Regions from separate parts of the Paenibacillus lutimineralis genome, predicted to be linked through region 3. Evidence: riboswitches for the same ligand, from Rfam matches in the RefSeq annotation. Region 3 holds a riboswitch; each other region holds the start of a gene.
The links. Region 3 has a riboswitch for cyclic di-GMP ahead of EI981_RS27155 (glycosyl hydrolase family 28-related protein). Riboswitches for the same ligand answer to the same signal wherever they lie in the genome.
Positions count from the first base shown of each region.

Region 1: another riboswitch for cyclic di-GMP. It lies ahead of EI981_RS28215 (transglutaminase-like domain-containing protein); the one in region 3 lies ahead of EI981_RS27155 (glycosyl hydrolase family 28-related protein).
Region 2: another riboswitch for cyclic di-GMP. It lies ahead of EI981_RS00275 (methyl-accepting chemotaxis protein); the one in region 3 lies ahead of EI981_RS27155 (glycosyl hydrolase family 28-related protein).

Region 1 covers NZ_CP034346.1:6,352,858-6,363,735, reverse strand. The annotation lists gene EI981_RS28255 (RidA family protein) at 1-12, shown strand, start outside; gene EI981_RS28250 (response regulator transcription factor) at 580-1,257, shown strand; gene EI981_RS28245 (sensor histidine kinase) at 1,254-2,624, shown strand; gene EI981_RS28240 (S41 family peptidase) at 2,716-4,419, shown strand; gene EI981_RS30310 (helix-turn-helix domain-containing protein) at 4,857-5,099, shown strand; gene EI981_RS28230 (AraC family transcriptional regulator) at 5,143-5,631, shown strand; gene EI981_RS29850 (hypothetical protein) at 6,027-6,236, opposite strand; gene EI981_RS28225 (helix-turn-helix domain-containing protein) at 6,429-6,770, shown strand; gene EI981_RS28220 (DUF4291 domain-containing protein) at 7,202-7,789, shown strand; cyclic di-GMP riboswitch class I at 7,979-8,065, shown strand; cyclic di-GMP riboswitch class I at 8,125-8,212, shown strand; gene EI981_RS28215 (transglutaminase-like domain-containing protein) at 8,227-9,027, shown strand; gene EI981_RS28210 (LPXTG cell wall anchor domain-containing protein) at 9,308-10,878, shown strand, end outside.
Region 2 covers NZ_CP034346.1:49,805-60,682, forward strand. The annotation lists gene EI981_RS00230 (putative polysaccharide biosynthesis protein) at 1-788, shown strand, start outside; gene yabN (bifunctional methyltransferase/pyrophosphohydrolase YabN) at 970-2,463, shown strand; gene EI981_RS00240 (HU family DNA-binding protein) at 2,645-2,917, shown strand; gene EI981_RS00245 (RNA-binding S4 domain-containing protein) at 2,917-3,192, shown strand; gene yabP (sporulation protein YabP) at 3,310-3,591, shown strand; gene yabQ (spore cortex biosynthesis protein YabQ) at 3,588-4,157, shown strand; gene EI981_RS00260 (FtsB family cell division protein) at 4,201-4,545, shown strand; gene EI981_RS00265 (S1 domain-containing RNA-binding protein) at 4,660-5,157, shown strand; gene spoIIE (stage II sporulation protein E) at 5,557-8,058, shown strand; cyclic di-GMP riboswitch class I at 8,244-8,332, shown strand; gene EI981_RS00275 (methyl-accepting chemotaxis protein) at 8,491-10,242, shown strand; gene EI981_RS00280 (non-ribosomal peptide synthetase family protein) at 10,321-10,878, shown strand, end outside.
Region 3 covers NZ_CP034346.1:6,095,224-6,106,101, reverse strand. The annotation lists gene ald (alanine dehydrogenase) at 1-896, opposite strand, end outside; gene EI981_RS27190 (SDR family NAD(P)-dependent oxidoreductase) at 1,101-1,847, opposite strand; gene EI981_RS27185 (hypothetical protein) at 2,104-2,625, shown strand; gene EI981_RS27180 (sensor domain-containing diguanylate cyclase) at 2,894-4,273, shown strand; gene EI981_RS27175 (GNAT family N-acetyltransferase) at 4,365-5,288, opposite strand; gene EI981_RS27170 (NAD-dependent epimerase/dehydratase family protein) at 5,294-6,661, opposite strand; gene EI981_RS27165 (hypothetical protein) at 6,681-7,586, opposite strand; gene EI981_RS27160 (glycosyltransferase family 4 protein) at 7,819-9,021, shown strand; cyclic di-GMP riboswitch class I at 9,161-9,252, shown strand; gene EI981_RS27155 (glycosyl hydrolase family 28-related protein) at 9,326-10,723, shown strand.

The sequences.
Region 1 (10,878 bases), 260 kb from region 3:
GATAAGGACTAAGTTTGTATGGTCTATACGGCTCTGCTTCGCGGGATCAATGTCGGCGGAAAACACCTATATCAATTCGGGTAATATCTTGACCTGTTCTCTTTGCTCCTCTTCGTCATTACAGATCGTGAACATGGATTCACTTGTTTACTTCCTTGCCCTGTATCTTATTCTTCCATTCATCCTATATAATTTTCTCATGAAACTTATTTATATAATGTCCGCTAACTTGGGCACCGGAGTCGAGACTACTAGAGGCCTATCAAGTGGGCCTGAAGAGAGCAAGAAGAATGCGCAATGCGGCTATAAGTGCAGTTCTACGGCCACTACTCCGTTTGATGGCCATACGCTCTTGCGAATTCCTCATGTTAAAATGCTGCATCTCAATAGTACACCCAGGTGCATAACACCGAAGCATTGGCCACGCTGGAACACTTGTACAGTTTGAATCTAGGCATATATAGTAAAGTTGGGATTTCAAAAATGGAACAGCCTCTAATGCGGAAGAGCTATAATTCCATCAACAGCCCGTCATCTCACTTAAATTTAGGTGAATTTTCTAAGGGGGCCAATAGGAAAATGACCAGAATTCTTGTCGCAGACGACGATGCCCATATTCGCAAGCTCATAGCCTTGTATTTGCGGAACGAAGGGTTCGATACTGTCGAGGCGGCAGACGGTGTCGAGGCGCTATCCATCATGGAGAATTCGACTGTCGATATCGTTATTCTCGATATTATGATGCCGCATATGGACGGATGGGAGTTGTGCAGGGAGATCCGTCGCCTATATCCGGAAATTCCACTGCTTATGGTAACAGCCAAAGGAGAATCGGGGCAAAAGGTGAAAGGCTTCCAGCTCGGCACGGATGATTATGTGACCAAGCCTTTCGATCCCTTGGAACTTGTGATGAGAGTAAAAGCGCTGCTAAAGCGTTATCGAATCGTTTCCTCCCAGATCGTTCAATTAGGTGGAATCGTGTTGGACCGACGGGCCTTCAAAGTGATTCGAGAAGGCGAAGAGCTCATTTTGCCGTTAAAAGAGTTTGAGCTTCTGTTCAAATTGGCCTGTCACCCTGGACAAATATTAACCAGAGAACAGCTAATCACGCAAATATGGGGGATGGATTACGAAGGCGACGACCGAACCGTTGATGTCCATATTAAGAGAATTAGGGAGCGTTTCGCCGGGGATGCCGAGCATTTCCGTATCGAGACTGTCCGCAGTCTCGGATACCGGCTAGAGGTGAAGAAATGACAAGGTCTTTATACGTCCGCGTTGTGCTAACGTTTTTGGCTGCCATGGGAATAGGCCTGATTGTCTCCGTTCTGGCGGGGCTCGCCCTATTCGAAGAAAAAATAGACCGAATCGGGCAGAACGATTTGATAGCCGCAGGCGAGGAGATTATTCGCGTCTACGAACAGACGGGGCCATCAAATTTGGATCAGTTCATGAATAGCATGGTGAAGCTGACCTCCTACTCCGTTCAACTATACGCCGACTCTGGAGCCATGAGATCCTTCAAGTACAGCTCCGACACGAATGATCTTGCAATTTCGCAGGAATCCATTCGGAAAGTAAGGGAAGGCGAGATATACCGATCTTCTCCCAAGGATAAGGAGACGTTCATCGGGCTGCCTTTCCAAATCGGCGGTGAGCGTCAAGCTTTATTTTTGCGGCCCTCATCCAGGAACGAATCGACCCTCATTCACTTGATGTTTACCATCCTTTTATTTGTTCTGGTTACAGGAAGCGCCTGCATTCTCATAGCTGCCATCTATGTTGTAAAACCGATCAAGAAGCTTACTGCCGCGACTAGACGACTTGCAAAGGGCGATTTCGACGTGGAATTGGGAGTGAAGCGCAAGGACGAGCTAGGAACTTTGGCTCAGAGCTTTAACGAGATGGCGGTTGGGCTTAAACAATTGGAGCAGATGCGTCAGGACTTTGTCTCGAATGTGTCGCACGAGATTCAGTCCCCTTTAACGTCCATTTCCGGTTTTGCGAAAGCGCTGAAGGACATAAAAGCAATTGCCGAAGACGAGCGCATTCAGTATCTTGATATCATCTTGGCCGAAAGTGGCCGATTATCCAGGCTCAGCGATAATTTACTCAAGCTTGCGTCCCTCGATTCCAATCACCATCCTTTGGAGTACGCTACGTTTAATCTTGACGAACAAATCAGGCAGGTTGTCGTGAACTGCGAACCTCTATGGTCAGAGAAAAACATTGATATTGATCTGGATTTGCCTCAGGCTGCTGAAATAACGGCCGATAAGGATCAGCTCAATCAAGTATGGACGAACCTGCTGGGCAACAGCATCAAGTTTACGCCGGAAGGCGGACTTATCCATTTTCAATTAAGGACTCGCATGGACGGATATACCGTGATTTTATCCGATTCCGGGATCGGTATTGCACCTGAACAACTGGGCCGCGTTTTTGAGCGTTTTTACATGACGGACCGGTCCCGGAATCGCAGCAGCGGCGGCAACGGCCTTGGACTGGCTATCGTCAAAAAAATTGTCGCTCTTCACCAGGGTGATATTAATATGGAAAGCAAAGTCGGACAAGGCACGAAAGTCGTCGTTCATTTGCTCGCCATTCCGACCGACAAAGCGTAAACCGGTTCACGCTCCGTTCATATTTCTCCCATACTCTTCCCAATGTATCGACGAAGGCTGCTAGGAGAAAATGAATGGGAGGAGACGGAAAATGAGCGTTATTGGCACGATCGATTCGGTAAAATGGCTGACGGTTTATGAGTTGGTTATGTGCATCATCAGTTTATTCGTATTGACGGTTTACGCGGTACCTATCAAGAAATATTCCAGATGGTTTGATTTTTTACCCAGTGTGGGTGTGCTCGCAGCCATTGCAAGTATCCTGTCCGGGGATATGACCCTTTTGGCTCTGATCATCGAGTCGCTGACGCTAATCGTGTTTTTATGCACAATAAGGAGACTATTTAAGCCTAAAGTCTGGACGGCTCCAAAGAAGAAAGCATTCAGGATCGTTAGGAGCGTAATCTGCGTATGCGGAGTTGTCCCCATTGTGTTTGCGTTAGCAAACGCGGGAGTATTACGGTACAACCCGGTTAGCGATTTTAGCGGCATGAGCTACTCTAAGGCGTTCGTGGCCATGAATGAAAGATTGTCGCGGGAATATCCGTTCGGGGAATGGAAGAAGATCGACTGGAATGAGCGCCGAAGCAAGTACGAGCCAATCTTCAAACAGGCCGAGAAAGACAAAGACTTCGATTTGTATTATAAAACGCTAAGAGAATATCTGTCTTCTCTCCGGGATGGACATATCAAAATCGTAAACGATAATGTGTACGATGGAAATACGGTGTTCAAAAAGGAAGTTGGCGGCGGCTTTGGACTAAGCACCATTCAATTGGATAACGGCAAAGTTTTCGTAAGTCTGGTTTTGGAGAACAGCCCAGCGGCCAAGAGTGGGATAAAGCTAGGTGCGGAAATCGTCGCATGGGACGGAAAAACGGGGAAGGAAGCGTTCGACCAGACGACGTGGAGCGAGAACAACATGGCTACGGATGAGGTGAAGAGGTTCAATCAGGGGCGATATATGGTGCGTGCGCCCATTGGCAAGGAAATACTGGTCGAATTTCGCAATTGGGGGGAGTCCGAGCCTACTCGTACGAAGCTGATGGCTTATGACGATCAATTCGAGACGTTGAAGAAGACGAAAATCAAACTCACCCAAGCCGATCTGGATGCTTCCCCCATTGAAGGAGAAATTCTTGCCAACGGCTATGGATATGTGAAAATTAAGCATTTTCTCCCCAACTCAAACGTCACCTCACCCGAAAAAAGCCTGGCGGACCTATTGAAAATGTTCCAGGACAGGCATGCCAAAGGCTTGATCATCGATCTGCGGAACAATCCCGGCGGGGAAGATCAGCTTGCCGCCAATCTGGCCGGTTTCTTCGTCAAGGAGATGAAACACTACGAATATGTCAGTTATTACAACAGATACACAGGAAAGTTTGAACTGAACCGGAATGAAGTCGTCAAGGTCAAGCCTGCAAAGCCTAATTTCGACGGGACGGTGGCCATCTTGATCAACAGCAGTACCGGAAGCTCTGGAGAAGGGATGCCTCTTGTTCTAAAAGGCGTACCCAATGTCAAAATCGTAGGGTTCACCTCAACGGCCGGTTCGTTCGGACTTATGAGCAGCCCGATCGAGATCAAGATGCCGGAAGGCTACGTCATCCAGTTCCCTGATGGAAGGTCGCTCAATCAGAACAAGAAGGTCCAGGGGGACGCCGACCAAACCGCAGTGGGGGGCGCGGTTCCCGATATCAAAATCCCCCTAAATGAAGAAACGTTCAAAGCAAGCATGATGGACGGGCAAGACGTCGAGTTGCAGTATGCGATCGAAGCGATGAAGAAATAATTAGACGACCGGTTTGGTTGGCCTTGCCCGTTAGAGATACCGCTTCAAACCCCTGTCCCGACAATGAAGGACGCTCAATCAAGGCGTCCTTCATTTCGCTCTATAGATCTTACAGTGAACCGTATCATAAGTGATAGTAAAGCGGAAATTTAAACTTATTATATATTAGAGATAGTCTTGAAAAAATTACACCGTTTATAAAAAAGTTGAACCGAAATGTTATTATTTCAGTTTTTCTTGATCCACTAACAGGCAGATAGTTGAAGAAGAAGTCACTGGGTCTCCAGTAATCCCATAGTGTTTGTTATAATGAATAAAAGACTTGATTGGCGTGAAGACATGGATGAATATATTCGATTGGTGAACAAGACCGAAGATTATATTGAAAGCCATCTGAGTGAAAAAATTTCACTGATGATTTAGCAAATCATGTAAATATGTCTAAATATCATTTCCATCGTTTATTTAGAAAATACAGTGACGAGACGGCGAAACAGTTTGTTACTAGAATAAAAGTGGAGCGATCAGGGATATTCCTCACAGTCCGCAATGATTTGAGCATCACAGATATTGCTCTCCAATATGGCTACAATGATGCGAGTACCTTCAACAAAGCTTTTAAGAAGTATATAGGAATGTCTCCTTTAGAATACAGGAAAGCAAGAAACGACAAGAAATAGCAAATAGTTCTTCCCTATACTTAAGTTAAGGGAGATGATATTAATGGAAAAACCAACGATTACAGTAGAAAATATTGAAATGAAAGTCATCTATGTACGCTTCAAGGGAAATTATGTTGAGTATAGAAAAAATAGTCGTAAGATGTTCAATGAACTTTTCAAGTTCGCAAAAAAATATGATCTAATCAAAGATAATGTCACAAAGGTAATGACTATATACCATGACAATCCTTTCGTAACTGATTCAGAAAATTTACGAACTAGTTTAGCAATGACGGTTCCATCAGATACTGCAATTGAAGAAGAAGGACAAATCGGTACGATGACTTTTGGCGGAAAATACGCAGTATTACATTATGATTTAACGCTGGGTGAGTATGAAGAAGCTTGGAAATATGCTTATTCTGATTGGTTACTTAATAAAGGCGAATACACACCGAGAGATTCATTCCCCTTTGAATTATACGTTACTGAGCCACCAAAAGACTTCAAAGCCAAGAGCAAGACAGATATTTATGTTCCGATTGAGTAAAAATGCAATATTTAGGTAGCCTTTAATGTTAGTTGATATAATGTGAATAAATACACATAAACAGAACATCTGCGAAGAAAATAATAATAGCAGGAAAAATAGCAAGGAGTTTACGACGGATGAGGCAGCTGATTTTCCATTAATAAAAGAAATATTAAAATGGTGGAATTACTGATATACTGAGAACTTTACAAATAGCCGTTATATAACGGCTATTTTCTTTGACCAAGCCTCGAATTCGAAAAACGCACTAAAATGTACCGATTCAGACAGTGAGGAGAGCCGTATCAAAGTAGGGGTGAATTTTTCTCGGATTAGGCCACTTTTACGGGGCTTCCCTAATCTTCCCAACATCGGGGAGGTTTTCATGCTTTACTTTTATTCGATAGTTGAGCTTACTGTAGCTGTCTATGCTTCAATAACACGGAAATATAAAAGGTTTCTTTTTCTACAATTAGCTCTGTATTGACTACGCTGTAATTGATTTCTTCCAATGTAATTCCGTTGACTAACTTCGTAAGACGAATAAATTCTCCAATTTCCGAAATATAGATATCCGTTTTTGAATTGTCGGGGAATATGCATTGTACTCTAATGGGACTCATTCCTTTCTTTTTGAAATTGAATATTGGTGATGTTCCGAAGTGCCTGTATAAATAGGCTTTATCGTGTGTACTTGAATAGGCAATTTTATTATATCAAAATAGAACCCTATGGAATATATTTTAGGAAAATAAATTCTATAGTATCTTGGAGTGGGCAAATGTCTAGTCTATGGTTTGCTTAGGGTGATTGTTGTGAGTGACTTGATGAAGATGGTTGGGGAAGGCATTCGGCACTTCCGAAAACAACGTGGACTTAGCCAAGAGGAGCTTGCAAGTAAAGCTGAGATACACGAGACTTATATTGGTAAGCTGGAGCGTTCAGAAAAAGTATGTTCTGTCGTGGTACTATCTAAAATTACAAACGCGCTCGACCTCTCGATGGTAGAGTTCTTTAGTTATATCCAACCTGTGAGCGGAGAGGGAAGCGAGTCTATACTCTCAGAAATCGTGGATAGGCTTCGAGGCAAGAGTGTTAATGAGCAGAAAAGGGTATTGAAAGTAATCGACGCTATGCTGGATGAGCAGTTGAATTAAATTTATACTGTCTTGATTGTCAAAGGAGCTGCTGCGGCAGCTCTTTTTTTGTATTTTTCTCTGATAGAACCGTTAAGCTGAACGGTATCATAAGTGATAGCGAAAATTTGGTAATTGGGGTAAAATTCGTATTGCCATACGTTCCACTTGTTCCCAATCTCCTTATTCGGTCATAATTACTTTGGGAGTACCGAACATTGTTGATACTTCAATGCAGGTGGAGTGCTGTGTGTTGCGGGTGAGAACTCTGTGATTTAGAGCTATAATCAAGGGAACGCCTAATGCGTACTTCTAAATCTTAGTTTTGCATGAGAATATGTCTTGTTAGTAGTTAAAGGGACCCTATATAAGAGGGTATAGTTTAGAAGGAAGACAGGCCGCTTGCTACATTTAATGACGCAGTGCGACAAATCGGAATTTAGGGAGACAACATGGAATATATAAAAGAGGTATTTGCACAATATGATAGACAATGTATTCGGGTTTATCAGGCGTATAATCCAGTAATAGCAAAAGAAGCAGTTGCCTTACAGACTTTCGGCGAAAGCTTCAATATTAATCGCATGACATGGATAAAACCATCCTTTTTGTGGATGATGTATCGGTCTAATTGGGGGACAAAGAAAAATCAGGAATGTATTTTGGCTCTGGATGTACATATGGAAAAATTTAATGAATTGTTGAGGAAAGCGGTGCTAACCTCACCAGACTCAATGATATACAAAGGTTCAACTCAATGGGAAAAGGCATTTGAGGAAACAACAGTTTATTGCCAGTGGGATCCCGATAGAAATGTGAACGGCAATTCCATAAATCGTGCAGCCATTCAAATCGGTCTAAAAGGAATCACCTTAAAAGAATTTCTCGCCGATGGAATTTACCGCATTGAGGATTTGACACCGCTTGTGAAGAAATGGAATATACAGCGAAAGCAGGGGAAACTAAATTCCAAGAATCTACCAGTAGAAAGAATTTACCCTATTAAAGACAACGAAATTAGAAAAAGGCTGGATATGTGACAGCAAACTAAATTTCAGCTTGGCGGGATATTAGGCAATGACTTACGAGATGGGAGAAGAGTGATCATTTGTGATAATGAAGAATCGGTTACTTATGCCGAGAACGTTTACGCTCATGAGGGAGGGCCAATTTCCTCTTGATGGAAATAGAGTTGTTTGATATGATAGATTTACTTAATAGAAAGCTACTCACGATAATGGCAAACTTGTCGAAAGACAAGGACGCAAAGCTATAGGGTCTTCTTGACGAAATGTCAATGGCAGCCAGCTACCGAACGAATATGCTTTTTTTGTTTTTTATTGGACAAGCATTCATTAAAATCTGTGAAACTCTAATACGATAATGGCAAACTTGTCGAAAGACAAGGACGCAAAGCTACAGGGCCTTCTTGACGAAATGTCAATGGCAGCCTGGCCACCGAAGGGAGTTTTATAACATGCGTAACGTAGTCTTCGTTATTGTAGGACTTTTTGCGTTACTGATGTGGGCCCCGGCTGTACAAGCTGCACAATCTGAGGATTGGCTGGGCTTGGAGCAACTGGACCGTGGTGCGGTTGTCATTCGATATGACGTAAAAGCCGATGTCAAGACGAAGCTCATGATCACGAAAGGTCAAGATAATTATACATATGTGCTTTCGCCGAACAAACAGCAGGAAGCATTTCCACTTCAGATGGGTAACGGTGATTACACGGTCATCGTGCTGGAACAAGTCAGCGGCACCAAATATCAGATCGTTCAGGAAGCGCCAGTTACGCTTCAACTGACGAATGACAGCAAAGTGTTTTTGAACTCTGTACAGAATATCGATTGGAACGAAAGGGACAAGGCTGTTCAGCTTGCGAAGAAGCTAACTCGGTCTACCCAATCCGACGAAGAGAAGGTACAGGCTGTTTACGAATATATTATCGGGACGATCCAATATGACAAAGCTATTGCATCCAGCAAGTTGACGGACTACCTTCCCGATATCAACCGTACGATTGCAGGGCAGAAGGGGATATGCTACGACTATGCCTCCCTATTCGCTTCCATGCTGCGGAGCATCGACATTCCGGCCAAGCTGGTTATGGGAACATCGCAATACGTCGATGTTTACCACGCCTGGAATGAAGTTTATTTGAACGGGAAGTGGGTAACCATTGACACAACCGTCGATGCAAGCTGGAAAGTCAGAGGGGCCGAATTTAAAATGATTAAAGACGCCTCTCTCTATTCGGCAGCTAAATATTACTAATCAGTATACGATTAACCCAAGCTTTGGACGAAAGGTCCAAGGCTTGTTTGAGTTTGTCTAGAAATTGTAAAGATCTGGTCGGTATAATGCAAGAAGCCCTTTGGTTCTGAAGGAAAAAACAAGCACAATGAATCGTGCGCCAATAGAAATAAGTGGAGGTGATGGACTGGCAGGTCCCTTATCGGCATACAATTCAATGGAATATATGGCCCGATTTGCGCACGGTAAGCAAGATCGGAACCGAACATTATGAGGGTGATGTAGAGACTGAGGAGAGATCATGAAGAAAAAAATAAGTGGAATCATTGTGGCCCTGCTGCTTCTGATTCAATCGCTGTTTGGCGTATCCACCTGGACGGCCAATGCATCGGCAAGCGTGCAGGAAACAGTGCAAGAAGCCGTACAGGAAACTGTACAAGAAACCGTGCAGGAAAGTGTGCAGGAATCAGAGTATGGAAAGACGGATGACATCTATGACTCGTCGGCGCCTGTCGCCGATACAGAGAGTATTTTAACAAAAGTTGTGTTAACCGACATGAATGGTACCGTGATTGATGCGACTTATAATCCGGACGGCAACCTGGACATTGGTGCAGCTGTCAATCTAAGCTACGAATGGGAGCTTTCGAACGGACACGGCTATAAGAGCGGGGATATATTTACCTTCGAGCTGCCGTCTCAGTTTGAGATTTTTACGGACATTGACGCACCGCTCGTAGCCGATCAAGGCGAAGTTGGCAGATTTACGGTCGATCAGAACGGGAAAGTTGTCATGACTTTCAACGATTATGTTGAGAGCCATTCCAATGTAAGCGGCAAGCTGGAAATTCGCACCGAGTTTACAAAGGAAATCATTGAGGGAAGTACAGAAATCATTATTGCCATTCAGATAAAAAGCGGAGTCCAGACCATTATCGTGAATCTGAAACCCCAGGGTGGAAAGCTGATCGATAAGCAAGGGACAGCAATTGGCAAGGACCGGATTGATTGGACGGTTCAGGTCAACAAGTCGCTGGATAAAATCAAGCATGCGGTCATCACGGACGTAATGCCTGAAGGATTGGAACTCATCGCCGATTCTGTAGAGGTTTACCACTTGCAGGTTAACGGCCACGGATCAACGGTCCTTGGCGATAAGGTAGAGGCCGGCAAGTATACGGTTGAAACGGACGGCGCCGCCAAACTGGTGCTTGCGTTCCAGGATGAGACAATCAGCAAAGCCTACGAGATTCGCTTTTCGACGAAGCTTACTAACGAGCAGTTGCAATTTGAGAACACTGCTGCGCTGTCTGGCGACGGGATGGAAGATACCCATTCGACCGCTACGGTAACGGTGAACCGCGGTGAATTTTTGGAAAAATGGTATAACCAGGATATGGACACAGGAATCATCGCTTGGACTGTGAAATACAATTTCAGCGAGAAGAAGATTCCGAGAGACCAAGCGGTCATCACGGATGAATTCAGTGAGATCCATATATTGGTTGACGATTCGCTGAAGGTGTACAAAGGGGACTCGACCGATGTCAAAGATTTGCTTTCAACGGATGAATACACCGCTACAATAGGTACGAACGGATTCAAACTCGAATTCAAGAAAGATATCGATTCTCCGTATACGGTCGTTTACCAAACGAAGCCGGTCGATCGGACGATTGCTGATGGGCAGCAGGTAAAAAACAAGGTCGTATCGGGTGAATCCTTTAAAGAAGTAGTAACCCCGACCCAAGGAAGCCGCGGTCTGGTCAAAGGAGTCTGGACAGTCGATTTTGCCAGCAAAACGGCGAAGTGGGTTATTATGATCAACGGCGATAAAAAGCCGGACGGCAGCAAGTACAGCATGGAGAATGT
Region 2 (10,878 bases), 450 kb from region 3:
CCATTATGTCGGCCGTCGGTGTATACAATCGCGGGATTCCCCTTGTACAATTGGTGACTATGCTGGCTTCTTCATTATCGGTGTTATTCATCCCTGTATTGGCGGAGATGAATGTTCGGGGGGATTCTGCGGGCATTAGGCGGCAGCTGACACTGGCGCTACGCTGGTTCTGGCTGATCGGGCTCGCTTCCTCGGCAGGACTTGCTCTTCTGGCCGAGCCGATCAATGTGATGCTGTATCAAGATGGGACAGGCAGTGGCACAATGGCCTGGATCGCTTGGACGGCAGCGCCGGGCGCGCTCGTTACGGTGACAGCAGCATTGCTGCAGGGGCTCGGTTTCGTCCGTGCGCCGGCGCTTCATCTGCTGTTGGCCGCAGCGCTCAAGATAGCGCTGAACGCGGCCCTGGTGCCGCAGCTGGGCATTACCGGCGCTGCCATCGCCGGTATCGTCGCCTACGCTGTCGCTGCGGCGCTCAACCTCGCGCTGCTGCTCCGGCGCACGGGGCTGCGCCCCCATGCACATGCAGCGCTGCTGCGGCCGGCCGGCGCCGTCCTGGCGCTGGCTGCGGTCGTGCTTTTGCTGCGCCTTGCTGCCGCCCCGCTACCGCAGAGCCGCCTGATCGCGGCTCTGGTCAGCCTGCTGGGCGTGCTGCTCGGTGCAGCTGTGTTCGCCGTCGCGGTCCTGCGAACACGCCTCTTGACCGCGGCGGAGGTAGCCGCCCTGCCGCGGATCGGTCCGAAGCTGCTGAGGCTGTTCGTCCGATTGCGGCTGATACGCCCAGAGTAACGGCAGACATCACCCGTCCATTATATCTGCGGTGTTTGCAATTTCGTAATTGGACAGAACTAGTGGTATAGTATTATCATGCCATTTGGGCATATTCTATGGACAGCATTGCAGGATACAGGCTGAAGTCGTCTGCCGGCAAGCCGTCCTAACACGATTGGAACAGGAGTGTGACTCATACATGAGCGGAAGCATAACAGTGATGGGGCTTGGATCCGGTAATCCGGAGCATTTAACTCTGGGCAGCCTTAGGAAGCTCAAAGAAGCACAGGAGCGATATGTGCGCACGAAGGAGCATCCCGTAGTTAGCTGGCTGGAGGAGACGGGGGTCAGGTTCACTTCATTTGATGCTGTGTATGAGGCGAAGCAGGATTTCCCATCTGTATACGCAGAAATTGTAGAACGACTGATCGAGCGTGCTAACCAACTGCCTGAGGAGCAAGAGATCATCTATGCTGTTCCGGGTCATCCGATGGTCGCAGAAGCGACGGTCAAGCTGCTGCGGGAACGTTGTCCTGCTGAGCAGATTGCCTTGAATATCATCGGAGGCGAGAGCTTCCTGGATGTGGCGTTCGTAAGGCTTGGCTTCGACCCGATCGAAGGCTTCCAGCTGCTGGACGCTTCAGATATATCTGCCGGGACGTTCAATCCGCGCCTGCATACATTGATCGGCCAAGTATACGATGAATTCACAGCTTCCGATGTCAAGCTGAGTCTGATGGATATCTACCCGGACGATTATGAGATAACCGTAGGACATGCCCTCGGCGTGGAGGGAAGCGAGCAGGTCGTGACTGTTCCACTATATGAACTCGACCGTGTTTCCGGATTTGGTAATTTGTCGCTAGTATACGTACCGGCGAATATGGATGATGCCCTGCGTATCCGCACCCTAGATCGTCTGCACGAGATCGTGTCGATTCTGCGCAGTCCTGGTGGCTGCCCTTGGGACCGTGAGCAGACGCACCAGTCGATCCGCAAAAATCTGATCGAAGAAACCTATGAAGTGCTAGAGACGATCGATGAAGACGATCCGGACCATATGCGTGAGGAACTGGGTGATTTGCTGTTGCAAATTATGCTGCACTCGCAGATGGAGGAAGAGGTAGGAACCTTCTCCGTATTCGATGTAATCCAGGAGTTGAATGAGAAGCTGGTCTACCGTCATCCGCATGTGTTCGGAGAACTTAGCGCCGAGGATGCCGAGGCTGCGCTTCGGAACTGGGATGCGATGAAGGCGGAGGAGAAGCGCCGCAAAGGAATCGAGCCTGAGCGATTATCAGCATTAAGCGGTGTACCACGCGATTTACCAGCGTTGATGAAGGCATATAAGCTTCAGAAGAAGGCGGCGAAGGTCGGCTTCGACTGGGAACATATCGATGCGGTATGGGCCAAGCTGGAGGAAGAGATATTCGAGCTTCGCGAGGCTGTGAAGATGAAGGACCTGTCAGAGCAGACGCTTGAACTGGGAGATGTTCTATTCTCTGTCGTTAATACAGCAAGATTCATCGGTGTTGATCCGGAAGAAGCCTTATCGCAGACGGTCTCCAAGTTTGTCCGTCGCTTCAGCTATGTGGAGGAACGGTTACACGAAGCCGGGAAGACTCCAGGCACTAGCTCCCTTGTCGAAATGGACAATTTATGGGAGGAAGCGAAGGAGAATGAACGGAGATAATTGGGGAAATTGCCTAAAATGCGGGTAATTTTGCGAAAAAAACAAAAAAATTCTAAGTTCCGGGCAGGATTTTTCATTTCAAGCAAGAATACTCATACAAAGATATCCTTGCGGTAGGAGGAGCTCTTGCTCCAATTACAGCAATATCATTTATTTCTTTATCTATTGGGAGGCATTATTAATGAACAAAACAGATCTGATCAACAACATTTCTAGCAAGAGTGGCTTGACTAAAAAAGACGTTGAATCCGTATTGAACGGATTTCTTGGTGAAATCACTGAGGCTCTTGCTGGCGGAGACAAAGTACAATTGATTGGTTTCGGTACTTTCGAAACTCGCAAACGTTCCGGTCGTACTGGCCGCAACCCGCAAACTGGTAAGACGATCGAAATTCCTGCATCCAACGTACCAGCATTCAAAGCCGGCAACAAACTTAAAGAAGCTGTAAAATAATGCGTCTCGACAAATTCCTTAAGGTGTCGCGCTTGATTAAGCGGCGCACGGTTGCCAAGGACGTCTCCGACCAAGGAAGAGTTCTGATTAACGGCCGTGAATCGAAGCCGAGCACTTCGGTGAAGGTGGGCGATGAGATTACGGTGCAATTTGGCCAGAAGCTGGTCACCGTAAGAGTTGAACGCTTAGCTGAGACGACTCGCAAAGAAGAAGCCGCTACGCTGTATACCTTGGTGAAGGAAGAACCGATCGCAAAGCATAATTTGTTCGAATAACAAATTGTGATTACTGCTTATTCAGCGGTGCCCTATGGCACCGCTTTTTATTTTCCTTCTGGTTCTAAACCGTGTATCTGCTCCATAAGCTATCTGTAAGAAGGAGGGGTACATGCCATGGTCGAACAAGGAAAAGGGAAGCGTCAGGAGTTGCATTTATTTCAAAGAAAACTGCTCGAAATATCAGGGGTGCAGAATGTGGAGAGCTTCGATAGCGAGGAGTTTCTGCTGCAGACCGAGCTAGGGCATTTGACGATCCGCGGACAGAATTTACATATCAAGAATTTGAATTTAGAACAGGGGCTTGTCAGTATCGAGGGCCTGGTAAATTCCCTGTCTTATTTGGAGCCGGGCTCCCATTCATCAAACAAGGGCTTCCTTGGTAAATTGTTCCGATGAACCTGCATACACAGTGGATAACCCTTCTCTGGATGCTGGCATGCGGAGGAATTATGGGAATGGTCTTCGACGGTTACCGGGTCGTATCCATTCAATTCCGCTTCCCACGCTGGAGTATCCATGCTCTTGATCTTTTATATTGGTTCGCTTCAGCGTTATTTGTATTTCGGACAATGTATCATACAAATCAGGGAGAAGTAAGATTCTACGTATTTTTAGGGCTTTTTATAGGCGTTTGGATTCATTTTTTGTTTCTTAGTGTTATAACTGAACGTTTTGTGGTAATGTTAATTATAGTAATAAAACGGTTTTATAGGATATTAGTCGGAATTGTCCAGGTCGTGCTCATTGCACCGATCAGGCTACTTCTCAAAGGAATTTGGTTGTTGCTTGGTTTTATATGGGTAATGTTATTATTTCTGGGACGGATCACATTGCTGCCGTTTTGGAAGCTTCTTTTGTGGGCGACTAAGCCGATTCGTAGACGACTTCGCATTTCGGACAGGCTGGTTACAGTACGGGATTGGATGAAGTCGTTATGGAGACGCTGGTTTCATAGAGAATAGATTTCGCATAATATACAAGATTAAGAGAATGGAGGGCGCTCAGTTGCATAAGGTATCCACAGATAGACAATCGCAGAATAAAGCATCCGGAACAGCCGGAGCGCGCCGCCGGTTACGGTTATGGATGATATTCATGGCTATATTTATGATATGGTCGGGCCATACCTTTATATCTCAATCCAGCGAGATCGGACAGAAATCTGTGCAACTATCGGAGCGTCAAGCTTCTAAGGTAGCAGCGGAACAGAGTTTGAATCAATTAAATTATGAATTGAATCGTCTGAAGGATCCTGAGTATATTGGCCAGATCGCAATGAAGAAGTATGGACTGTATAAACCTGGTGAAATTCCGGTCCGGGTATCCGATTCCGTCTCGGATAATGATTGAAATCTAAGGGCATCCGTCTGTTGACCTTGTTTCACTCATTCGGTATAATCAAATCACCGCAGTCATGATTTCGAGGCCTGGCTGTATATTTTTAAGGGAGGATCATTTTATTTTATGGCAATAGAAGTGGGCACCAAGTTAGAAGGTAAAGTGACAGGCATCACGCATTTCGGAGCATTTGTGGATCTGTCAGGAGGTGTCACGGGTCTCGTTCACATCTCGGAGATCGCCGACAATTACGTGAAGGACGTCAACGATCACTTGAAGATTGGCGATATGGTTACCGTTAAGGTAATTAATGTCGATAAGGACGGTAAGATCGGACTTTCCATTAAGCAAGCCGTTGATAAGCCGGTTGAGTCAAGCAGACCGCCTCGTGCACCAAGAAGCGATCGCCCAAGTGGCGGCAGAACCGATCGCCCAGGTGGCGGTAGAGACGGGGACCGACCAGGTGGCGGATTTAATCGGGATCGAGGGGGACGTTCTTTCTCTAACAAATCTACTTTTGAGGACAAAATGTCGCGTTTTCTCAAGGATAGTGAAGAGCGAATTTCTTCGTTGAAGAAGAGTACGGAAGGCAAACGCGGAGGACGCGGAGCTAAGCGAATGTAACTTTCTTAAATATGAAATCCACCGTAGGCATACATATGCCTACGGTTTTTTGTTTTTCGTATGCTGATGCTTTAGAATGCTTCTTGAACCTATGTATAGATTTTTTTTCCAGCTTCTATTTTTGTCGTCTGTCCCGCTTAGGCGACAGGTTATTACGCAATAACACGATATGTATCAGATCAATCCGCTCTGCCGTGCGTTATAAACGGGCTGCTAGGTACGAACATAAGCACGCATAAGGACGATGTATCCTTTGACGGGCCTAGGTTCGTGGTGTTTCGTAATTCCCTCTCAATTTGTCGGAAATTTCTTGGCTCCTTACTCCGGTATCTGACAAACTTTCCAGCCTGCCCTACCTATAATGGGACATACCTAACAAATTGGATAAGGTGGTGCCAGTTGATGGAGAAGTGGAATGTCATTACGTTTCCTGGTTTGAAGAGACTAAAAGGGCAAGCCAAGGCAAAGGGCAGAAGAGTCTGGATGGATGTACCGCTCTTAGAGCGAGCCGCTCAGCGTTTTATGGTGAATAAATGGAATTTGCTCTTTCTGGTGATGGCATTCTTACTGGGAAGAGCTACTATTCTGGACGAGCTCTCGCCGTTTGCTGCTGCCTTCTTCGCAGTGATGATGTTCATGCGCAGAGATATCGCAATAACAGCGGGGGCCGTAATGGTGATTGGAGCACTTCTGTCCCCGGTTCAGCATGGAATATGGATCGCTGCAGAACTGCTAATCTTCTACTTGATTCATAGAGGACTTGAGAGTTTTGAACGGGCCGATATTTCTTACGCTCCCTTAGCGGTATTTACCAGCACATTCCTCGTAGGGTTATTCCAGGCTGTTGTTGGTCCTTCGTTAAGCTGGTACGCAATGATGATGATGGTAGCAGATTCTGTACTCAGCTTCGTATTGACTTTGGTCTTTATTCAATCCGTTCCGGTCTTCTCGCTTCGAAGGAAGGGACGCCATCTTAGGAATGAGGAGATCCTCTGTCTAGTTATTCTATTGGCATCCATGATGACCGGAGCCGTCGGATGGGAAATATATGGCCTATCAATTGAACACATTATGTCGAGATATTTAATTCTGTTGTTTGCTCTAGTTGGAGGCGCTTCACTAGGAGCCTCAGTAGGCGTAATTACCGGGCTAATTCTCAGTCTGGCCAATATGACTGCGCTCTATCAGATGAGTCTACTAGCTTTTGCTGGCATGCTGGCAGGCATGCTGCGGGAAGGGCGCAAATGGGCTGTTGCTTTGGGTATGCTACTAGGATCTTCTATTCTAGCTATCTATTTAACAGGACCAGCTGAGGTCATGTCTTCAACCTGGGAGAGCTGCGTAGCAATTCTCCTCTTCCTAGTAACTCCAAAGGGCGTCATAAGCGTTATCGCCAAGTATGTTCCTGGTACGCAGGATCACATCAAGTCGCAGCATGAATATGCCAAGCGGGTTAGGGAGATTACAGCCGGACGGGTGGCTCAGTTCTCCCAAGTGTTCAAGCAACTGTCGCGCAGCTTCGGTCAAATGGCCAGTAGCGGTGAAATGTCCAAGCAGAGTGAAGAGGTTGGCCATTTCATGGATGCGATTACCGAAGGGGCTTGTGGGAATTGCCTACGCCGCAAGGTTTGCTGGGACGGTAATTTCTATCAGACCTATAAATTAATGACGGAGATGATGACGGCTGTTGAAGATAATCCGGAGCTATCGAAGCGTGATCTGCCTCCCAAATGGAATAAGCTGTGCGTCAAGACGGATCAAGTGCTCGATCTGATGAAGCAAGAATATAGCCTATATCAGAATGATATGCATTGGAAGCGGCAAATATACGATAGCAGACAGCTTGTAGCTGAACAACTCTCAGGAGTCTCTCAAGTTATGGAGGATTTGGCGCGAGAGATTCAGCGAGAAGGACAGGCGATGTACAAGCAGGAGGAGCAGATCCGGGACGAGCTCGACAAAATGGGGCTGTCTATTCATAGCATAGACATCATTAATCTGGACCATGGCAATGTGGAGATTGAAATTGTCCATGCGTATACTCGCGGGTTCGATGAGTGTCGGAAGATTATAGCGCCGCTATTATCCGACATTGTGGACGAGCATATTACGGTAGTCCGGGAGAATATGCCTACAGGCAGAGACGGACTGGCGACTGTAACTTTCGGTTCGGCCAAGACCTTCGAAGTGACGACCGGAGTCGCCGGGGCTGCTAAGGGCGGAGACTTGTTATCCGGGGACAGCTTTAGTGCAATGGAGCTTGGAAATGGAACCTTTGCTGTTGCCATCAGCGACGGGATGGGCAATGGTGAGCGGGCCCGGCTGGAGAGCAGCACAGCGCTTGGCATTCTTGAACAGTTACTTCAATCTGGTATGGATGAGAAATTAGCGGTGAAATCGGTTAATTCGATTCTCATGCTTCGTTCGCCGGATGAAGTATATGCTACGGTTGATATGGCTCTGATCGATGAGTTCTCCGCGCAGACGACGTTCCTCAAGATTGGTTCATCGCCGAGCTTTATCAAACGAGGGAATGAGGTTATACCGATTACGGCTAGCAATCTACCGATTGGGATCATTCAGGATATTGAGATTGATCTGGTTACGGTGCAGCTGCTTCCTGGCGACATTTTGATTATGATGACGGACGGAGTGTATGATGCTCCCGGTTATGCTGTGAATAAGGAACTGTGGATCAAACGGATGATCTCGGAGATTCATGCGGATGACCCGCAGGAAATCGCCGACTGCCTGCTGGAGACAGTGATTCGCTATCAGAAAAATACGGTCCATGATGATATGACAGTTGCAGTAGCTAAAATTGATCATTTGTTGCCCGAGTGGGCGACCCTGCATATTCCCGGAATATCAAGGCTGGAGCGACCGCGGACTGTAAGCTGACACGTGATAAGCAGTCATTTTTTAGCAGGATAGGACTTAAGTAGCGAATCAAAAGACGGTAAAATTCATACAACGTACACAATTATGGTATTATTTATCATGGGAATGATTTGAAAATCATAGTAAGATTATCATGTCGTGTTGTCGAAATTTGTTAGATAGATCCATCCATTGAACTAATTTTATACATGTTTGGGCAAAGCTATCGAAAGGTAGTGACGCAAAGCTATAGGGACTAATTCTCCTTATGGGGGTATGTCAGCCAGTTGCTAAAAGAGGTAACCTATAGTGTTTGCTATGCGGTTATCTTTTTTTTTGCCTAAATTTTAGGTGGATCTACTTATTGAAGGGAGAATGTAAAAAAAAACGAATTTATTGAAAGGAATTATGCTTAATTCCAAGTCACTATCTGGAACGAAAAGGAGACTGAATATGAAGATTTTTGGTTTTTTTAACCGTTTGAGCATTGTCACGAAAAATATGTTGTTAACGAGTGTCTCTATTCTGATGACTGGTGTTATCTTGATTGCTGCCAGCTACTATATTCAAGGTGCCGTATTAACCAATCAGTTGGAGGACAACTCACAGAAGGTCATGGAGGCCTGGAAGGACAGGATCACTCCGGAAGAAGCCAAAGCGGCGGTGACAGACACGGATCGCAATTCGGAGCTTCAGAAGAAGCTGACGAAGGTATTTGATGACTTGTCAGCGACTCACCCTGATGTTGCACAAGGTTATATCTTTGGAGCGAAGGTAGAGAACGATAGTACCCAGATGATTGCTTTTCCGACGGCAATCCTTGATATGTTCGAGGGTGAGGGCTTATTCCTGGGCGATATGCTTGGACAGCCTGCTTACCATGTGAAGGGCGTCGAGGAAATGCTGAAGACAAAGAAAATTACGTTCACAAAGCCTTATAAGGACGATTACGGTGTTTGGTTAACGGTACTCTATCCGGTTCAGGACAAGAATGGTGAAATATTCTCATACATAGGCATGGATTTCGATGCCAGTCTAATTATGACCGGTCAAACCGATTTGCTGAAATATACGGTTCTCGCACTTATTGCCATTCTGATCGTTATTTTGTCGTCTCAATATTTCACGACCCGGAGGACATTTGCACCCGTGAAGGATCTCATGTCCGCATTGGACAAGCTTAGCAAAGGCGATTTCAGCGTACAGTTGAAGACGGATGAGAGCGAACTGGGTCAGGTGAATGAGAAGTTTAATGCAACGGTTCGCAATATGAATGAACTGGTAGCGACGATCAAGACGGTCTCTATTCAATCGGCGGATCAATCGAAGATTCTGTTCGAGACGCTGGAGACGAATCATGAGAGCTCTATGGCGATCAGCGATAATATTGAAGAAATCTCCGAGAAGGCCTCGCAGCAGAGCAAGTCGATCTCCGAGAGTGTGACTTCACTGGAAGAGATCAATTCAGGCGTAGGAACGATTGCTAGCAGCACTTCAGCGTTGTCGGACGCATCAATGGAGATGAAGGACAAGTCTGAGATAGGACGGGATAATATCGGCGGGGTTATTAAGCAGATGGATTCCATCCAGCAATCCGTGCAGCAATCGGTCGTATCGATAGAACAATTGCAGAGACGTTCCGGGCAAATTGAGGAGATCGTACAGGTGATTACACAAATCGCCGAACAGACCCATCTATTGTCGTTAAATGCCAGCATTGAGGCGGCCAGAGCAGGTGAGGAAGGGCGAGGCTTCGCAGTTGTAGCTAACCAGGTGAAGAAACTGGCCGAGGAGTCCGCCAAGTCTGCAGAGCAAATCGCTGATCTGGTTCACTATATCCAGAAAGAGACAAGCACAGCCGTCGCCGCAATTGGCCAAGGAGAACGGAATGTTGCTACCGGTATCCAGGTCGTTCGAGAGACAGGAGAGCTCTTCGCTACGATACTGGATGGTACAGATTCCGTGACCAGTCAAATTCAGGAGGTATCTGCGGCTACCGAGGAGATGGTAGCTGAGACAGAGCAGATTACGGCGACCATTAAGCAGATTGCCGAATATGCAGAGAGAAATGCGGTTATCTCCGAACGAATCAAGGAGAGTGCCATGGAGCAGAGGGCTTCTTCCGACAATATTATGAGCTCTGCCGAGCACTTGAATCAAATCTCCGGAAAATTAGAGAAACTAGTAGAGGGATTGAAGCTGTAATCGTTCAAGGGGAGACTTATCGAACACCCTTAAATAGAGAGAGAGAATAGGAGCTGAACATTTGTGAGTACCCTACTGATGAATCAGAAAGTCCGGGAATATTGGCTAAATGAGCTTCAGCCGCCATTATCCGGATTTCATATCCATACTGACTATCCAGATCTAGCAATGGCCAACGGGTCCAAGAGTATGATCTATGAATTGAATATTAGTTCATCATTCAAGAGACAGATGATCCAGGAAACTGATATTCAGACTTGGCTAATCGCTTGTTATTATGTCTTTCTATATCGTATGAGCGGTGAACAGGATCAAATTGTTGGAATACAAGCCACGGATGGCCGAATACTTCCAATACGGATTCATACTGAAGCTGGAATTCCATTCAGCCAGTTGCTATCAGCTATAGCGGAGCGGCTTGTTCTATCCAATGAAGCCAGCTTGCCTATTCAGGAGATTGAGAAACTGGTTTCGCAGTCTCCTGTAGTGCAGACTATCTATGGACGAAATGCCGCTTATGAAGCCAGTCGTCTTAACTGGTATGTGCGGACAGAGGGGGAAAAGTGGGTAGCTGAGATCACCTATTCGAGCCACTTGTTCAAAGAGAGTACGATTAACAAGTTCGCCAGACATTTT
Region 3 (10,878 bases):
ACGGCATAATGGACGACGCCATGCTTCACATAAGTTGGATCGGCATGTGTCGTGACGCGGTCGATCGTCTCAATTGAACCGCCTTGATCAATCGCGACATCGACAATAACAGAGCCTTCTGACATCTGCTGAACCATATAATCCTTTACCAACTTCGGTGCTCTGGAGCCTGGAATAAGCACTGCTCCGATTACGAGGTCTGCTTTGATTACCGCCTGTTCGATATGGTATGAATCGGACATAAGCGTAGCGACCTTTCCCTCAAAAATATCATCCAAATATCTTAATCGGTTAGCGTTGAGATCCAGCAGAGTCACATGAGCTCCCATGCCCAGCGCAACCTTGGCTGCATTTGTACCGACGACCCCGCCGCCAATGATGACGACCTCAGCCTGCTGTACGCCGGGCACCCCACCAAGCAGCACCCCTTTGCCGCCATAAGGCTTCTCGAGGAACTGTGCACCAATCTGTACAGCCATTCGACCAGCTACTTCACTCATTGGAGTGAGCAGTGGCAATGAGCCGTCATTTAATTGCACGGTTTCATAGGCAACGGCCCGTACTTTCTGGGATAACAACGTCTTGGTCAGTTCCGGCTCAGGAGCAAGGTGAAGATAAGTGAACAGAATTAAGCCTTCTCGGAAGAAGCTATATTCTTCAAGCAGCGGCTCCTTTACTTTCATGATCATTTCTGCAAAATTCCATACATCTGCAGCTTGATCCATGATGACTGCTCCGTGAGTCCGATATTCTTCATCACTGAAGCCGCTGCCGAGTCCAGCGGACTTCTCTACGGCAACCTCATGTCCGGCATTAACGAGCGTCTTCACTCCAGCAGGTGTAATGCCCACTCGATTCTCGTTATTTTTAATCTCTTTGGGAATTCCTACGCGCATAATTATTACTTCCTTCCCGCTAAATTGTCCTTCTATTATAAATTTATTACGGATTTGTGAACGTTTCAAACATCTGCTTTACCTCGTTAATCCAGGGCAACGGTGAATAAGATAAGGATGCTTAAGGGGATTCATCCAAAAAACACCTCCAAAACCGCTTCTAAGAGCGGCTCAAGAGGTGTGATGGTAACTGATCTTAATACATTATCCGTTCATGACGCTGCCGCCATTTGCTCCTAGAATTTGGCCAGTGAACATGCTAGCGTCATCCGAAGCGAGGAAGAGAACAGACTTGGCGATTTCCTGAGGGAATGCCAGACGTCCCAGCAAATAGCGGGAGTTGTTATGACTCTCCTCAAGCGAAGAGCGGACATCCGTGAAAGTACCTCCAGGCGCAACTGCGTTAACATGAATATAAGGTGCCAGCTCGCGGGCCAATGATTTGGTCAGAGCAGTAACACCGCCTTTGGCGGCTGCATAGTGCGACAGTTCGGCTGCGCCCTGGCTAGCCAGATCAGAGGTTACGTTAATGATCTTGCCTGATTTCTGCGGTAGCATCCGGCGGGCAGCTTCCTGCGAAGTATAAAAGGCACCATATAAATGAATGCGGATCATCCGATCCCATTCCTCATGGGTCATCTCGGTAATTTTGGCGGTCTTCGCAATTCCGGCATTATTAACAAGTATATCGATCTTGCCGAATAAGCGATCAAGCTCGGCGAACATCTGCTGTACTTGCTGCGGATCGCTAACATCGCCATGGAATATTTCTGCTTGAACGCCGTAGTTTTCTGCCTGATGCTTAACATCAAGCGCTTCTTTGTCGTCCCCATAGTAGTTAATCAGGACATGGATTCCAGCCTTTGCGAATTCAAGTGCGATGGCTTTTCCGATTCCCCGGCTTGCCCCGGTGATCAAGGCAACTTTGGTGGAGGGTTGTTTACTGCTCATGCTAAGAACTCCTTTTTCCCATATTTTGTATATGTATCCTTTGAACTATTTCAAATGTACCAGAAGATAGGACGAATTTCCCTAAATTTTTTTTTAAGAATTTAAAGAACATATTTTGGTGAAGGCGCATGGAGGAGGGAATTAAGATTTTGTCACCCCTTTTAAACTTTGTTGTGATCCTTTTTCTCCCCTAAGTAATATAATGGAGATAGTAACGTAGGTTACTGTTTCGAACTGGAAAAGGTGGTTGAGAAACATGAAGAAACTTGCTTTGTTGGTGATGCCTCTGCTTCTGATTATCGTAATGTCGTCATCGATGGCTTCGAATTCCGAGGCCGCAGAGCCTGCATATAAACCGTTTACTGCGAAGTCCGGCACACAAACCGAGACCGTGTACATACATGAGCTTCGTTCGGATAAGAGTGGCGTTCATGTTGTGGTTGATCCCATTGAGTGGTATGAGGGGGAGGCTGCACAAAAAGCCTTTGCCAAGTATGAACCGGATGCTGGTATTGATGGCCCTTTGGATGGCTATTATATCGTGAATCCTGACGATACGCTGGCAATTTATCCTGTCGCTCCCAATGCTGAAGTGCTGATGCAAATTTATAACCGCGGCGGAGTGGACAGCGATATATCATGGAATGAACCCATCAGTTTGGAGAAATTCATTCATGTTTTTGGTCAGAGCGACCTGTTTGATTTAAGCAATTTCCCGTATCATATTACGATTGAGAATGGTCAGATTACATCCATCGTTCAACAATATATTCCTTGATTTGAGCCTTCTTAAGCCGATATCTGTGAACTTCACATAAAGAGACCGCTGCTTGCGGTCTTTTTTGATATTTATGTTATTACGAAGATATCCAATCAGGGACTTAAGTCTTGGTCGAAGGGTGTTTGAATTTAAGTAAAAATAGTGTCATCCGCAGAATAGAGCATGGATTCGCAGGAAATGGTATCTATATCTATAGAGAAGGTGTAATATGGAAAATAGATGAATCTAGTTCTTTTTAACTATTTTTTTGGAGAGCGTGGATCGAATGATGAACAGGGTACATGATGTTCACTTCAAGAATAATATATTGCTAAAAATACTTAGCGGCTTCTATACGGTATCGTTGGGTGTTCACCTCCTGACGGGAGGGAGTCTTGCCGATTTGCTTATACCGGTTAGCGTTGCTCTGGGCAGTGTCTTGATCCTGCTCGGGTTATATCGGCGCTATCCAGTGGTTGCGATGCTTCTGATGATCTCTTCCCCTTATTTGTATCTTCTTTCCTTGATGGCCACCGGATTGAATCCGTTCAACTTCATTCTGTTAGGCTTCGCGTTGCTGTTAAGCTTGATCTATCTTGATATCCGTCTTGTAATGCTCTCGGGTCTCCTGTACTTGTTAACTGCCATGTATTGGTCCAGAGTGCTGTATGGGGCTGAGATGGTCGCAGGATCAGAGCGCAGTGACCTACTCTATGTAGTTATATTCGACTTGTACGTGATAGCCTTCTCATGGGTGCTCATCAATCTCGTCCAAGGAAGATGGGGCAAATCCGAGCGCGGTCTGACAAGCATTAATCATATTTTGGAGAATATCGATATTACGACCTGGGTCTATGATCTGGGTTCATCCCGGCTCAGCCTGTCACCCGGGATTACAAGGCTGACGGGTCTACCAGCAGATACATTCACGGACTTCCGTGCTTTACTTGAGCTTGTGGAGCCGGCGGATTTACCGCTTGTACAGCTCTCTCTGAAAGAGATGATTATAGATCGGAAAGAGGTCTTGCTAGAATGCAGATTGCGACGAATTAACGGAGACATATGCTGGGTTCAGCTTCGCGGCACGCCGCAGCTGAATGAACTGGGTCACCTCGTCCATCTCGAAGGAGTACTTATTGATATTACGGAGAGCAAGGAGCGCGAAGAGCATATGGAATATCTGGCGTATCACGATGATCTGACAGGGCTTCCGAATCGTGCGTACTTCCATATGCGGCTTAAACAGTACAGGAGTGAAGGTGCCATGAACATGGCATTAATGTTTATCGATCTGGACAATTTCAAGGACATCAATGACACATATGGGCATCATATCGGGGATAGGTTGTTACAGGAGCTTGCCGATCGCCTATCCCGACAAATCAGAGAGAGTGATCTGATCTGCCGGCTTGGCGGGGATGAGTTTCTGATTTTACTCACGAATAGTGATGAGACGCATGCCAGTACAGTAGCGCAGCGGATTAATGCCAGCCTGGCGGTACCTTTTCATTGCAACCATCATCGGCTTCAGGCGACAGCAAGCATTGGTATCTATTATTCAGCGGACGGATGTGAAGAGCTGGATCAGATGATTAACCTGGCCGATGAAGCGATGTATGAAGCCAAGCGGAGCGGGCGCAACCAATATGCTATTAATCATACATGAAGCACAAGAAGCCTTTCTTCCGTATAGAGGAAGTTCGAAAAATCCAATTTTCGAACATGTATTTATTGGTAACGGTGAGAAAGGCTTCTTTTTAAATTCTGAAGAATCCCCGTCTAAATTGCAGCCAGTCCCGCCCAGAGCGGAGAATATCCTTGAAGCCAGGCTTCCTGACCACATAATAAGGCGTAAGATCTCCGCCCCAGTCCGCCTTCGATTCTGCCACCGATGCGATATTGGCCCCGCTAAAATCGAAATGCTTAATCCCTTGGGAGGCGAGGTCCTCAAATTCAAAGAGCTGCAGCTGTTGGACTACCCCATTGGACAGGTGGTCTGTCTTGGTTCCAGCAACCCAGCCGATCGCTTGCCCCGGGTTCAAGAGCAACGTAACATTGGCGCTGACCGGCTCACCGCTCTCGGAATAACAGACATAGCATCGGAAGCTGTCTTCTCCCAAAATACTCTGCGCCAGCTCCAGGTCAGCAGCCGTAATCTGATGGCTGAAGCCTTGCCTTCTTTCCGTCTCCAGCAGGCATTCATAGACATGCTTCATATTCTCGGTCCTCTTGCTGGAATAGCTTCTGGCATTGGCTTTCTTGATTTTATTTCGGATAGCCTTGCTGGCCAGACTTACCGAGTAGGGGAGGTTCAAAATGTATGTATAACGGACATCCACCTGGAAGCCTCGCCAAGTGAACGGCCTGATATCGGTAATGTCCGGGGGCAAAGTTATCGTTACAGCGCCCCTCAGCTTCACTAGATGCTCGATCATCAGCTCTGCGACTTCATGCCATTGCTTGTTTGTGCGGAATGGCTTGGCCGATGGAGTGGCATGGAATATGACGGGATGATACGGATTCTGAGGTGGAAAATAAAACTTGCCATATCTGCTGAACAGCAAGCACTCGCTATAATAATCATCGCACTTCGGCGGCTGGAACCGGAGCAGATCAACATCACATTTCCACTTCAGGCGGTTGAATTCTGCCCACTTGGCCAATGTTGTTTGTTCTATCATTCTCTTTATTTATTCCTCCCTTCATGGTCGGAGCTGAACGCAAGCTCGGTGAAGATCCCGTTCTTCTTCAGACGGTTCACGACATGTGCCGCCTCCATAGAGGAGGCATTCGATAACAGGATCTGCAGCTCATTAACGGGATTCAGCCCGATATAATCATTCTCGCGCAAGTAGGAATCTACGGTATGAAGGTCTTCAAGATGTCCATTGGATAAGTTGGATAGCGTCAGTATCGTATAATCCGTATTGAATTTCCGCTTGGCTTGTTCTCTGGAGCGGAGGACTGCGGTAAATATTTCCGATTTCAACACAGGCGAGCCTTCCATATAGTGTTCGCTTTGATTCAGATACAAGCTGCGGACATGACGCGACATCGAGGAGTTCAGCAGTTCGTTCTGAATATGCTCTTCGTTCAGAGCAGCCTTCGAACTTGCTGCTGCCACTTCTCTTGGTGCAATCGGAGCGGACACAGTGAACCATTCGTAGGTTCTGCGCAGCCCTTCCTCCAGCGAGAATCGGGGCTCCCATTCTAGTGCATTACACAGCAAGCTGTTATCGAGAACAGATCTGAATATATCTCCGGGTCGTGGTTCTGCTCTACGGATCCCTGCCAGCGGATGAAGATCAGATAAGATGCGTACCAATGTGTTGATGGAGTGCTCTGTGCCTGTCGACAGGTTCATGACCCCTGACTGTGGAGATTGGCTAGCTCGGTAAATAGCCTCAGCTACGTCCTCCACATAGATGAAATCACGTGTCTGTTCGCCACTACCATAGACGGTAAGACTTTGATCGTAAAGCATCCTCTCCATAAACATGGACACTACGCCGCCTTCTCCAGTCAATCCTTGTCTCGGGCCATACACATTCGCGAATCGGAGACAAAGTGTATTCAATTGATAGAGTTCACTCCATTTACCGCAGTAATACTCCCCCAACAGCTTATTGATGCCATAGGTCGAGACGGGCCTGCAAGGTAAATTCTCGCCCAGCGGAGTTTCCTCACTCAGACCGTAGACAGCCGCCGATGAAGCAAAGAGGAACTTCTTAACATGATGCTTGGCAGAGAGCTGCAGGATGTTCGTCAGGCCTAGAATATTCGACTTTGTATCGGCATAAGGGTTCTCCATAGAAGTAACGATATTGATCTGAGCGGCCAAATGAACGACGATATCGATATTTTGCTCAGCGAATATGGCATCGCAGTTAGGACTCTCAACATCAATGATGTACGAGGTGTGTGGGAATTCAATATGTCTGACATTGCCGGAAGAGATATTATCGATAATGATCACATCACTGCCCTCTTCATAGAACTTCGCAGCGACAAAAGAACCAATAAAGCCGTAACCGCCGGTTATAAGGACTTTCAATATAGTCCCCCCTATATATCTATAATTTCTGGCCCTTTCTATTGTTCAGCCAATTACGGCATGAACGGAGGGTTTCCTTGAATACGGGCAGTCTAACCTGATAGTAAGGGACCAGTTCTCCACCCCATCCTGACTTAGAACCAGCTACCGATGGAAGATTTGCTCCGACCAGGTCGACGTTGTGTATGCCGATTCTGGTCAAATCCTCAAAGGCAAAATGCTGAGACTGCTGAACAACTCCATTTGTTAAATGATTGGTCTTGCTGCCGGCTGCCCAGCCGAAGGACCAAGCCTCGTTCATCACGATAATGATGCTGGCGCTGACAGCTTCACCCTCTGGCGAATAGCAGACATAACAGCGGAAGTTGTCGTGGCCGAGCAATTGTTGGGCAAGCTGGAGATCGGACAAGGTCAGATCATGGTGAAATCCCTTCCGGTTCTCTGTGGCAATCAGACATGGAAATATCTTATTCATGTCTTGTGTCAATGCAGATCTGTAGCCAGTTTGTGTTGCTTTCTTGATCTTGCTGCGAATCTCGGTGCTAGCCTGCTCAAGCGAATACGGCAGTTTGAGATGATAAGTGTATTTAACATTGGCCTTGAATCCACGCCATAGAAATGGGCGAATGTCAGTGATATCTGGCGGAAGAACAAAGCTTGCAGCTCCCCCGTGACGAATGATCTCCTCGATCATTTGATGTGACAGCTGCCGCCATTGCTGGTTGATTCGGTAAGGCTTATCCGTCGGCGTCGGGTGAAAGAAGGTAGGGTGGAACGGATTGAGAGGCGGAAGAAAGAGTTTGCCTTTTTGATTGAAGAAGAACAGGCTCTCAATATAGGCATTCGAATCAGAGTTCTGAAATTTGACAATGTTGGCGCTGCATCCCCATTTAAGATGATTAAAGTCGGCCCATCTAGTCAGCATCTCGTGCTCTTGATGAAGAGTTCCCATAAATCGCCTCCGATTATGATAAAGTGGCGAGGTTAGTTATATCTGGAATTATCTATGAACAATATAGCAAACGTAGACGGACAAGTCATGCAATTTTTGAGTACTAACTGGTTTTTATTGTAATTCTATTTTTTCATTGATATATTTTAGACAAGTCAGCTAGACTCCACCATAATTCGCATAAAATAACGAATTTGGAGTGAGTATTGTGCCTAAAAAGGTATTATTCTGCGCTACTGTAATCTCCCATTTGAAAGCTTTCCATTTACCGTATCTGCGCTGGTTTCAGGAGCAGGGTTGGGAGGTACACGCTGCAACTTATGGAACGGAGGCCGTTCCCTATGTGGACAAGCAGTTCAATATTCCGATTCAGCGTTCTCCATTCAAGCTGGATAACTGGCGGGCTTATCGGCAGTTGAAGGATATTGTACGGGAAAATAATTATGAGATCATCCACTGCCACACTCCGATGGGAGGAGTATTGACCCGACTTGCAGCGAGACAGGCCCGCCGCACAGGCACGCGGGTTCTCTATACTGCTCATGGATTCCATTTCTTCAAGGGCGCTTCATTCCAGAATTGGCTGCTCTATTATCCGGTAGAGAAGTATTTATCTCGCTATACTGACTGTTTATTAACAATGAATGCGGAGGATTACAACCGGGCACTAGACCATCAATTCAAGGCAGGAGCGATCGCTTATGTACATGGGGTCGGAATCGATTTTGACAAATATAAGCCTGCCCATGAACAAGAGAAGAGGCAGCTAAGGGAAATGCATGGCATCGATTCTGACGAGTTCATCATGATTTATGCTGCCGAGTTAAGTCAACGTAAGAATCAGGCCTATCTCCTGGAGGTTGTGTCTCTATTGAGAGAGAGAATTCCCCGTTTTCGGCTGCTTTTGGCTGGGCAAGGTGCATTGGAAGGACAATATCGGGAGCAGGTGAGCCGGTTGGGATTGGAAAATCTCGTTACCTTTCTCGGCCATCGTACGGATATGGATCAGATCTATGCATTGGCGGATATCGCCGTGTCGTCCAGCAGACAGGAAGGGCTGCCTGTAAATATTATGGAGGCAATCGCTACCGGTTTGCCTGTAGTCGCTACAGATGTGCGGGGGAATCGAGATTTGGTAGAGCCGGGGACACACGGCTTTCTAGTTGGATTGGACGAGCCGTCTATATTCGCTGAACGTATCTGGGAGCTGTTCGACAATCCACAACTGAGAGCCGACATTCGCACGAACCGCGACAGACTTATCTCTCTCTATTCAGTGTCTCATGTATTAGGCGAGGTGATTCCAATATACACCGATGCGGCGAGACAGTGGGATATTAAGGAGAGGAACCCGGGTAATAAGAAGGACTCGACCTATCAATATAATGAGAGAGAAATAGGAAAATAGATTTACAGATTATGAGAGAATATGTTAATATTTAATAGACTAATATTGTTGAAATAAAGGCTGATTTCGATTCAACTTTGATAGATTACTCGCATACTATAAAACTATGAATCTATGAAACTCCGAATTGAATATGAGAACGACGAAACGGCAAACCGCGTGAAAGCGCGGGACGCAAAGCTATAGGGGCTTCGTGAGACGACAACTCTCACATGCCAGCCAGTTCCCGAAGGTTCTTAGGATATGAGAGTAGGAGGTCCTGAGACAAGGGGCCTTCTATTTTTTTATCCTAGGAGTGATTATGATGATGAACCGTGTATTCAGAAACATAGTTTTCATAGCTTTAATTATAGTGCTCAGCGGTGTAATCATGCCTGTTCCAGGTAACGCTGCAGCAGTTGCATCGGCAGCTGGAAGTACGGAATTGAATGTGAAGAATTATGGTGCAGTTGGCGATGGAAGCACGGACGATACGTCCGCTGTACAGCAGGCGCTTGATGCGGCAGCGGGCCGCGGGGGCCGCGTGTATTTTCCGGCTGGAACGTATAAGGTGAATCCGGAGAAGACGCTGATTGTCGAAGGGAATACGACGATTATCGGTGATGGAGCAAGCTCTGTAATTCAAGCCAGCAATCGCAGCTTCGGCTGGGAGATGATGAGGGCTACGGGAAGTCATATTGCGATCAGCGACATCACACTGGACGGCAATATGGCTGTGAATCGCGTGCTTGTTATCAGCGGTGGAAGCAGCGATGTGAAGGTCAAGAAGAGTATTGTCTCGAACGCTACGCATAGCAAGGACCCGGCCAGTGACTATTATACTGGCGTTGTGTCGGGAATCGTCGTGTACGGGAATTCCAATCAGATAGAGATTGATTCCACAGAAGTGAAGAATATCTCCGCGGTGAATCTAACTGCTGGCAGCTTGATTTCAAGAGGAATTTACGTGACGACGACCTGGGGCTCCAAGGAGAAGGCAGCGGTGAACGTTGCTATCAAGAACTCTCATATTCATCATATTGGACCGGCGGATGATGGAGACGGTATTTATTACGAGGATCCGAATGTGGATAGCAAGCAGGGCACGAATACGAAGAGTGTCATTGTCGGCAATACATTCGATCATAATGCCAAACGGGCCATTAAGATATATGCGCAAGGGATCACCGTTGAGAATAACCGGATTACGAATTCGTATCTGAACAACAACTATTACAAAGGCAAGGACAGTGGCAAGCTGGCTCCGGACATGTACTCGGGCATTAGTGTATACGGCTCCGACAATACGATTCGGAACAATACGATCAGTGGCGAAGGAAGCTATTATGCGGCGATTGAGGTAAGTGCGTCGCAGACCGTCAGCAATGTTACTGTTCACGGCAATAAGATCAAGATGGGCTCCAAGAGTGCAGTAGAAGGCACGACAGCGATTCGGGTCGGCAATACGAAGCAATTCCAGATCACCAGCAATACGATTGAGAATGCCGAGAAGGGGATATGGACTTGGCAGAATGCGGAGAAAGGCTCTATCAAAGGCAACATGATTCAGACAACAAAGGGCGGAATCGACTTATCCACCTATTTGGAGAACTGTGTCCAGAAGGACATTGTTGTTAAGGACAATACAGTGAAGAGTAAGTCCTTCAATATTTTGCTAGCGAAGTCGAATGTTAATGTAGAGGTATCCGCTGATAATTTCTAAGCATGTTTTTATATAAAATATTGATGAGAACCTTTTGGGCAGTTACGCTGTCCGGAAGGTTTTTTTTGCTTTAATCCAGATTTCTTCGAAGTGAGGAATATTATATATATGCAAAAATAAAATAGAATGTTAGGAAAAAAAAGGTACCAAGATTT